DNA from 2 places in the Paenibacillus sp. FSL H8-0260 genome. Region 1 is predicted to be linked to the other one. Evidence: riboswitches for the same ligand, from Rfam matches in the RefSeq annotation. Region 1 holds a riboswitch; the other holds the start of a gene.
What was found. Region 1 has a riboswitch for cyclic di-AMP ahead of MHI51_RS25615 (TrkH family potassium uptake protein). Riboswitches for the same ligand answer to the same signal wherever they lie in the genome.
Positions count from the first base shown of each region.

Region 2: linked by a shared signal. The riboswitch ahead of MHI51_RS00545 (C40 family peptidase) and the one ahead of MHI51_RS25615 (TrkH family potassium uptake protein) in region 1 are both predicted to bind cyclic di-AMP.

Region 1 is NZ_CP150298.1:5,773,673-5,777,986, forward strand. It holds gene MHI51_RS25610 (TrkA family potassium uptake protein) at 1-512, opposite strand, end outside; gene MHI51_RS25615 (TrkH family potassium uptake protein) at 526-1,884, opposite strand; cyclic di-AMP (ydaO/yuaA leader) riboswitch at 1,949-2,124, opposite strand; gene MHI51_RS25620 (CPBP family intramembrane glutamic endopeptidase) at 2,445-4,121, shown strand; gene uvrC (excinuclease ABC subunit UvrC) at 4,210-4,314, opposite strand, start outside.
Region 2 is NZ_CP150298.1:112,316-116,629, reverse strand. It holds gene MHI51_RS00555 (M1 family metallopeptidase) at 1-782, shown strand, start outside; gene MHI51_RS00550 (hypothetical protein) at 794-1,624, shown strand; cyclic di-AMP (ydaO/yuaA leader) riboswitch at 1,843-1,981, shown strand; gene MHI51_RS00545 (C40 family peptidase) at 2,039-2,467, shown strand; cyclic di-AMP (ydaO/yuaA leader) riboswitch at 2,830-2,972, shown strand; gene MHI51_RS00540 (C40 family peptidase) at 2,978-3,469, shown strand; gene MHI51_RS00535 (GNAT family N-acetyltransferase) at 3,659-4,144, shown strand; gene MHI51_RS00530 (cytochrome c) at 4,272-4,314, shown strand, end outside.

The DNA.
Region 1 (4,314 bases):
GCTCTTGTATTTAAATCAGACAAGCTTCTGCCGTTCATGCAGGACGGTACGGTCAGCTCGACAATTTTATAATCCTTGGACAGTTCAATATAATCCAGCAAATTGGGCGTCACCAGCTGGTGTGCCACACGAATCCCCATATCCCGCTCCGGAAAAATAACCCGATCAACCCCCAGCCGCGACAGTGCGCGGCCATGAAGGATGGAGATTGCCTTAGCCACCACTTGCTTGACTCCAATCTCCTTCAACAAAATGGCCGCCAGAATGCTTCTCTCCATATTGTCACCAATCGCAACAATCCCACAATCAAAGTTCCGTACACCAAGCGAGCGCATAATTCCCTCATCTGTAGCATCTGCTACTACCGTATGCGTCAGCTGATCGCTCATTTCCTCCACGCGTTCTTCATGGTGGTCAATGCCGAGCACCTCGTAGCCCATTTCCATCAGCTCAAGCGCCAGGCTTGAACCGAAGCGACCTAAGCCGATTACTACAAATTGCTGTGCTTTCATTTCTAATTAACTCCTATCCAATAATTATTTTACCTTCCGGATACTTATACAGTGGTTTACCCTGTTTGGGACCGAGTGCATACGCTAAGGTTAGTGGACCTAGCCGACCTGCAAACATCGTCAGACAGAGTAGAATCTTACCGATCGCTGACAGTTCCGGAGTTAGCCCCATAGTCAGTCCTACCGTAGCAAAGGCGGAGGTCGTCTCAAACAAGATTGCCAAGAAATTACTGTCTTCAGTTGTGGAGAGTATCATCGACACAGAGGCGATTAACAACAAAGCCAGCAGCGTGATCGTTAATGCCTTGTAGATGCGCTCCTGAGCCAGCCGATAACGGAACAACACAACATCTTCCCGTCCACGCAGCATAGCAATTACAGCACCAATCATCATCGTAAAGGTTGTTGTCTTAATCCCCCCGCCCGTTGAGCCCGGAGAAGCACCAATAAACATAAGAATCACTATAAAAAATTGTGTAGCCTGCCGAAGTCCAGCAATATCTACTGTGTTCGCGCCAGCCGTACGGGGAGACACGGATTGAAAGAAGGCCGATAATATTTTACCGCCGAAATTCAGTGAACCCAGGGTACGAGTGTTAGTAAACTCAAATATAAAAATAACCAAAGCTCCGATCAGAATCAGCCCTGTACTGGTGGACAGGACAACTTTACTATGTAGAGACAGCCTGCGGGTTACCCGAAACTCCACCAGATCTGACATTACAATAAAACCAATCCCGCCGGAGACAATCAGAAACATCACAATAATATTCACAAGCGGATCATATACATAATCAGTTAAACTGCGAAAATCCCCAAAAATATCGAACCCCGCATTATTAAACATAGACACCGCATGAAATATGCCATAATAAATCGCTTTTCCCAACGGCATATCAAAAGCCCAGCGAATAGACAGCAGCACAGCGGCACAGCCTTCTATGACAAGAGAATATATGAGGACTCTCCGGATCAGTCGCACAATTCCTTCCATAGAGCCTTGATTCATGGCTTCCTGTAGGATTAGCCTGTCCCGCAAAGATATTTTACGCTTTAACACCAGTGAAAATAGAGTGGCCATGGTCATAAAACCTAAGCCGCCGATCTGGATCAGAATCATAATTACGGTTTTCCCAAAAATCGTGAACGAAGTTCCGGTATCCAGCACAACAAGCCCTGTAACACAGGTTGCCGACGTTGAAGTAAATAATGCATCAATAAATTCCACGGAATTCCCGCTTGTGCTTGAGATGGGCAGCGTAAGCAGCAGGGCCCCTATCAGAATGATCGATGCAAAACCAAGCACCAGTATCTGCGGCGGCGAGAGCTTCAGAAACTTAAATTCAGAAATCCTGCGAAACTGTGAAGCCATTTTGCTCACCTTCTTATCAAAAATTCCAACAAAAAAAGCACTGGAAAACCAATGCTGACTTGGTTCCTGCAGTAAATTAGCCTACGAGGTTAGCTGTCGGATTCGGACTGTGCAGGCTGCCCTATTCGTTCCCAGAACGAAATTCACCCCTGATGAAAGTGCCATTTATCGTGTACACTCCACTTTTCATCACTTCTTATGGTTCCCCCGTTTTCACCAGAAATTCGGCTACTATACAATTGCATACAAATTATATACGTTATTTAGTGAATTCACAAAGACACAATTAATGCTCATTCACATGAAAAAATGCGGTTTAAAGAGACTGCATCAAAAGGAGTGCCTTTTCTCATCACTTTTCCGTGTTTTCCCTGCAATTACACCGATTCTCATCATTCGTGCAGAAATGAACACGATAAAATTCATGGTATAAATTCACATGACTATTCTATACTATCTCTATTACCCATAAAAAGAACATATAATGTTTTTTGTAACCAACCAGGCACTAATACTATAATGGAACATAACATTGTCAGTACATAACAAGGAGGCGTTACATGAATCCCGTTGGCCAGCCCTTACAGCAACGTGCCCTCTCCAAGAGGCTCATCATCTCGGGCATTATCGGTCTTATTCTATTTATTATGTTTCAGATTTCCCCTTCACTGCTTAGTAGCCCTACAGGTGAAGATACCACCGTCATTAGCAAGGCAGAAGCCCGTGACCAAGCCATATTATTTGCAGAACAAAAGCTCAACTACACCGAAGCACCAAACGATCAATGGAATGTACTTTACCAGACGGACTCTTCCTTTTATGGCTATATGTCTCGCGAGAAGCTTGTGGAGGACTACACCAAGAAAAAATTGGATCAAAAATATCCTTTTGATGTCTTTCGGGCAACGCTTACTCCTTCAGCGGAGCAAGAGCCGCAAATCATCGTTGACCTCAATATGTATAACGGTAAGATTGTCGCTTTCTCAAAGGCTGCAAAAGTTACCTCCGAAGAGGGGTCAGGCATCGCTTCCGTTGGTGCAAAAGAGGACAAGGGAGCTGACCTCACTCTAGCGCAGAAGGAGAATCTTGCTCGTCCTTGGCTTCAGGAATGGGAAGTAAATCCTGCCAAGCTACAAATTGAATCGAATACAGGAAGCCATGGGCTAGTGTATACGGATAGTACTGTTCAGGTCGGCGAATCCTTATTGCACTATTATTTTGATTTCAGTGGAGAGCAGGTATCCAGCTTTAATGCCGGATTCACTGCACCGGCTTGGCATACCTCCTACGTACAAGGACAGACCTCTTTAGCGGAAAAGCTAACATTATTCGGTTACGGTATACCCACACTGATTTTAGGAATTCTGGCACTCGTCTACAGTATTCTTAGAAGAGAGCATACTTCCTTTAAACGTGGAGTATTCCTAAGCTCAGCCTATTTTGTAATCATGATGATCAGCACCTATAATATGCTGCCTGAATCAACGGGCGAAGGGCTAGAAGCACAGATTACCTCTGTCATTATGTTTATCATTTATGCTTTGTACAGCCTGCTGATGTCCTCCTTGCTCTACTTCTCTTTAGTGGGCGGCAATGGCCTATGGCGAAAAGAGGAAGGCATGAACCCTTGGCCCCGCGCCAAAGAGCCCGGCTACGGACAATATGTGTTGGACAGTATCCGGGCTGGATACATCTGGGCTTTCGTTCTACTAGGGGTGCAGACGGTTATGTTCATCATATTATCGTTTACCTTGCACAATTGGTCTACTACAGACGCCACCCAATCTCCTTATAACATGAGATATGCTTGGCTTCTGCCTATCGTCGCATGGCTCGCTGGTTTATCTGAGGAAGCCATTTATCGCTTTTTCGGAATTCCTATGCTGAAAAAGGTGTTCCGGAACACTTTTATCGCTTGCTTGATCACCACGCTGGTTTGGGCGTTTGGCCATACGTTATATCCGATCTATCCCATCAGCTCCCGTCCCATTGAGCTGACTGTAATCGGGCTGCTGTTCAGCTATATTTTCCTTCGTTACGGGTTTATTGCTGTCATGTTCAGCCACGTCGTGTTTGACAGCATCCTGATGGGCGCTACGCTGATCTTTATGAAGGAGAGCGTAAATGTAGGAGCGGGTATCTTCGCGATTATTATGCCGTTCATAGTCGCTTACATCGTCTATCGATTTAATCCACCACAGAAGCCTAAGCCGGTGGAGCCTTCTTCTTTGATTTAAACTAATGTGAAGACGTAATGAAATTAAAAAAGGGCATCAAAGCCGTTTTAGTCGCTGCTTTGATACCCTTTTTCTTTTGTCACCATTGCTATGAGGTTGGCTCTTCATCCTTGAGCGCATCAAGAATTTGTTTTGCCAGCTTTTCTCCAATAGAAAGTGTACGGAAATCATCCACGGAGGCTTCTTTAATTTT
Region 2 (4,314 bases), 1.2 Mb from region 1:
TCGGCCATCAATACTTCTACGGTATGGTAGCCAGCAATGAATTCGAGGAGGCTTGGCTGGATGAAAGCTTTACTTCCTATGCCGAAGACAGACTTATGGAACAAGAATACGGTATCAAGTCTAATTTGCCTTTACAGGCCAGCCTGGTAACTATACCTGAGCCGTTAAATCTGGAAACGTGGAAATATGCAGGGGCGGATTCCTATAGCCGAAATGTTTATATCCGCGGCAAGCTTGTACTTAAAGATATCGAACGCCAGGTAGGTACCAAAGCAATGAACAACATCATGTCCTCCTACGCTCGTAAGTTCCGTTTCCAGCATCCCGCTACGGCAGATTTTCAGAAAGTGGTTGAGAAGGTAACCAAAAAATCATGGCAGGCATATTTCGATGATTACATTTATGGCGATGGGGCGCCTGACTTCTCAGTAGATACGATTACTTTTAAAAAAAATAACAGCGGCGATGCTCAAAGCTACGAATCATTAGTGAAGATTTCAAATAAAGGGAGCCATTACGTTGATGTTCCCGTGAAATTCACATTCGCCGACAGCTCTTCGGTGCAGCGGGTCTGGAACGGTGAAGGAGCAGAGACTACGTTTCAATTGTTAAGCGATAAGCCTCTTCTCTCTGCTGAGATTGACCCTGAGCATTCCATCTTATTGGAGAGCAAACATTTAAACAACTTTAGGCTGGCGGAAATAGAGCACAAGACGCTCTCTCGCTGGACGTTAAGTGTAACTAAACTACTTGAAACCGTGCTCGGAACTCTTGTCTGGTGAGGTGAATGATTGTGAGAACATCGATAACCCGCGGCTGGCAAAGCATGAAGGAGCAATTTTATATTTTAATTCTGCTCTTCATCTACCGACTGCTCTGGGGCTACTTTATGTATGGTTTCATCCGATCTGCTATTATTCCAATTCTACTGCGCTATCCAGATAAAGACGCCGGCGGCAGCGGTATGGGCAGACTGTTGTATTATATCGAGGGACAGTTCAGCTTGAATACTGACCCTGCGATACGCACTTGGTTATGGATGCTTCTAGGACTTGTTGTCTTGCGACTTCTGCTTTCTCCTTTCATAAGGGCAGGATTGCTGCATGAGCTCCACCAGGAGCGAAGGGGCGAGCGCGGACTGTTCTTTTTCCCCGGCATGAAGATCTATGGACTACCTGTCTTAGTCTTTAGCCTAATCGAATGGGTTCTGACCCTGCTGCCGCTTTACTGGCTTGCTCCAAAAATGTACGGGCTGTTCTTATCCTCTTTGTTTAACTACACTTTGTTACTTCATTTAGTACCATACGTATTGGCATGGCTTATATATATTTTTATCGTGCGCCTGTTTCTTCTATATATGCAGTTTGGTTACACCGGCGGTACAGGAATGTTCTCCTCACTGTTCATCTGCTTGCGGTCACTGATTCCTGCTATAGGTGTTTCCATTGTACTTGGTGCGGGAGGCTTGCTCTTACTGCTAGTGTGCGGACTGACGGGTCTGTTCTGTCCCGGCCTGCCGGCACTTATAATACGGCAAATCTCACCACTACCTTCTACGCTCTTAAAAATGTGGGGAATCTCTGCACAATATCATCTATGGTGTAGCAAAGCATTTCCACAATAAATTAACCTTATTTGACATAATAAAAAGGTCCCAATTCCTGTATTCAGGAGCTGGGACTTTTTCTCATTACGGATAACTGAAGAGTATTTGCAAAATCATAAAAGCTCTGTTACAATAAGTCCTGTGCTATTAGTAACAATTTTGTAATCAATTGAAACGATTCCTACATAACTAAATGTATTTATCGTAAGTGTAACTGTCGAAACGTCATTCTCTTGGTGCTTAACACGCCTAATTCCTTTGCACCGGGAAGTGGGGGAACCATATTTTGGGTGAATTGATCTCGCTTTACAGGGATCATAGGGAATCTTCTACCGAACCCTTAAGCTAACCTCGCAGGCCTTGGAAGGAGTACATCTTTTGAAAAGACATAATTTAAGAAAAAAATGCGTCGCTGCGGCGCTAGGACTTGTAATGGCATTATCTATTGGTGGAGGAAGCGCCTTTGCCGACTCTAAGATGGACACTGTAATCTCAAAGACTATTGGAGTTGCCTATAAAACCGGAGGTACAAGCACTGCCGGATTTGATTGCTCTGGATTTACAAAATATGTATTCAAGAATGTAGGTCTTACTTTACCTCGTACATCAAAAGCTCAATATAGCGTTGGAACTGCTGTATCCAAAAGCAATCTGCGTTCTGGTGATCTAGTGTTCTTTAACACACTTGGCAATGGAGTATCCCATGTCGGCATTTATGTTGGAAACGGAAAATTCGCACAATCGTCCTCTTCGCGTGGAGTAACCATCACTTCACTCAGTCAGGCCTACTGGGCCAATCGTTATGTTGGCGCTAAAAGAGTAATGAGTACTTCAGCTTATCAAGCTGTAGCCTTCGATTGAAACCTTCCTCACAACTATAACCTCATAATTACAACTATATGAACCTGAATCTGATTATGCCCGTAATCAAATTCGGGTTTTTCTTTTTTCCATAATATATTTTTACACTATTAGAGCCCAATTGAAACACGTTTATTTGATAAAAATTGCAATTATATTAAAAATTAGGTCATTATTAACGCTTACATATGCCTTTCTACCGTAAAAATGCCAATTTTTCTGCATTAATATGTTAAAAACGATTGCCAAGCGGCTTTCTGTTTGTTACAATTAGCGCAGTGAGATTTTAGTAACATTTTTGTAATCATTAAGTTGTTATTTACAAAGGTTTTGTCATGTATTGATTACAAGCTAATCCTAATCAACAGTATGAGCCGAGTTTCCTAACTATTAGGAAAACGGGGGAACCAACTTTGGGTGAATTGACCTCCATTATATAGAGGGGTCATAGGGGACCTTCAACCGAACCCTTAAGCTAACCTCGTAGGCATTTGGAAGGGGTATACACTTTTGAAGAAGAAGTTAGCAGCAGCAGTACTAAGCTTTTCCATCATCCTCACCATCGGAGCAGGAAGCGCTTTCGCAGATTCCAAAATGGATAAAGTGATTGACAAGGCCATCGGTACTAAATACGTATCCGGCGGTATATCCACTAACGGATTTGATTGCTCCGGATTTACAATGTATGTGTTTGATAAGATTGGCATTAACCTTCCACACCAATCAGGTTCCCAATATCAAATGGGCACAGCAATCTCCCGTGATGATATAAGAGCCGGAGATCTTGTATTCTTCAATACAAGTGGCAAAGGTGTCTCCCATGTCGGCATTTATGTCGGTGAAGGTAAGTTCGCACACGCTTCTACCTCACGCGGTGTTACCATTAGCTCTCTGAGTGATAGCTACTACGTGAAACGCTACGTTGGTGCCAAGCGCATTATGAGCACAGATGCTTACAAATCGGTTGCTGCTGAATCGGAAGACAATGATGATGTGCAATAAATAACGTACATAGGCTCTTTTCCAAGGTAATTCTTGGAGGAGAGCTTGTTTTTTTGTCTTATTACTTATTTACCCCTCTCATAATTTGTAAAACATTCCCCTCATATAAATTTTCTGAGTCGAACCTCCCCCATTTTGTATATAATTAGTAATATAGCAATGTCCTCGTGAAAGGAGATCGTTGACCTTATGATAAATCCCTCGGTAACTTTTCATGTAGTTCCTATGGAGGCAATTCACGGAGAAGCTATTTGTAAGTGGAGCTATACGCCTCCATATAATATTTATGGCTGGATGCCGTGGGAGCAGATGCAGGCCCTTGGCATCGAGTTTGGCGATCCGCAGCTCCGGGAGGAACAATATATCTCCATATTAAATGAACATGAGGTTTTATGCGGATTCGCACAGTTGTTCCCTATGGAAGGAGTCGTCCGTTTAGGGGTTGGGATGCGCCCCGATCTATGCGGCCATGGTTTAGGCAAACTATTCGTGGATGCCATCGTCCAGACAGCCTTGAATCGTTATCCTGATCGTGAGATAGATCTCGAAGTCCTGACCTGGAACCAACGCGCCATTCGAACTTATCAAAAATGTGGATTTACGATTACAGATACGTATGAACGCCGCACACCTACAGGAGACAAACCTTTTTATTGCATGGTCTATGACAAATGATATTAAATACCAGAAATTTCATAAGAATGATTGTATTCTCGTTCATTTTTTTGTCACAAACCCTATGATAACGCTTCACCATAAGCTATAATGTAGGGAGCAGCTTACATAGAAGGGACGAATTGGGATGCAGAAATGGATCATGAGCGGTTTGTTTTTTGCCGCCTGTG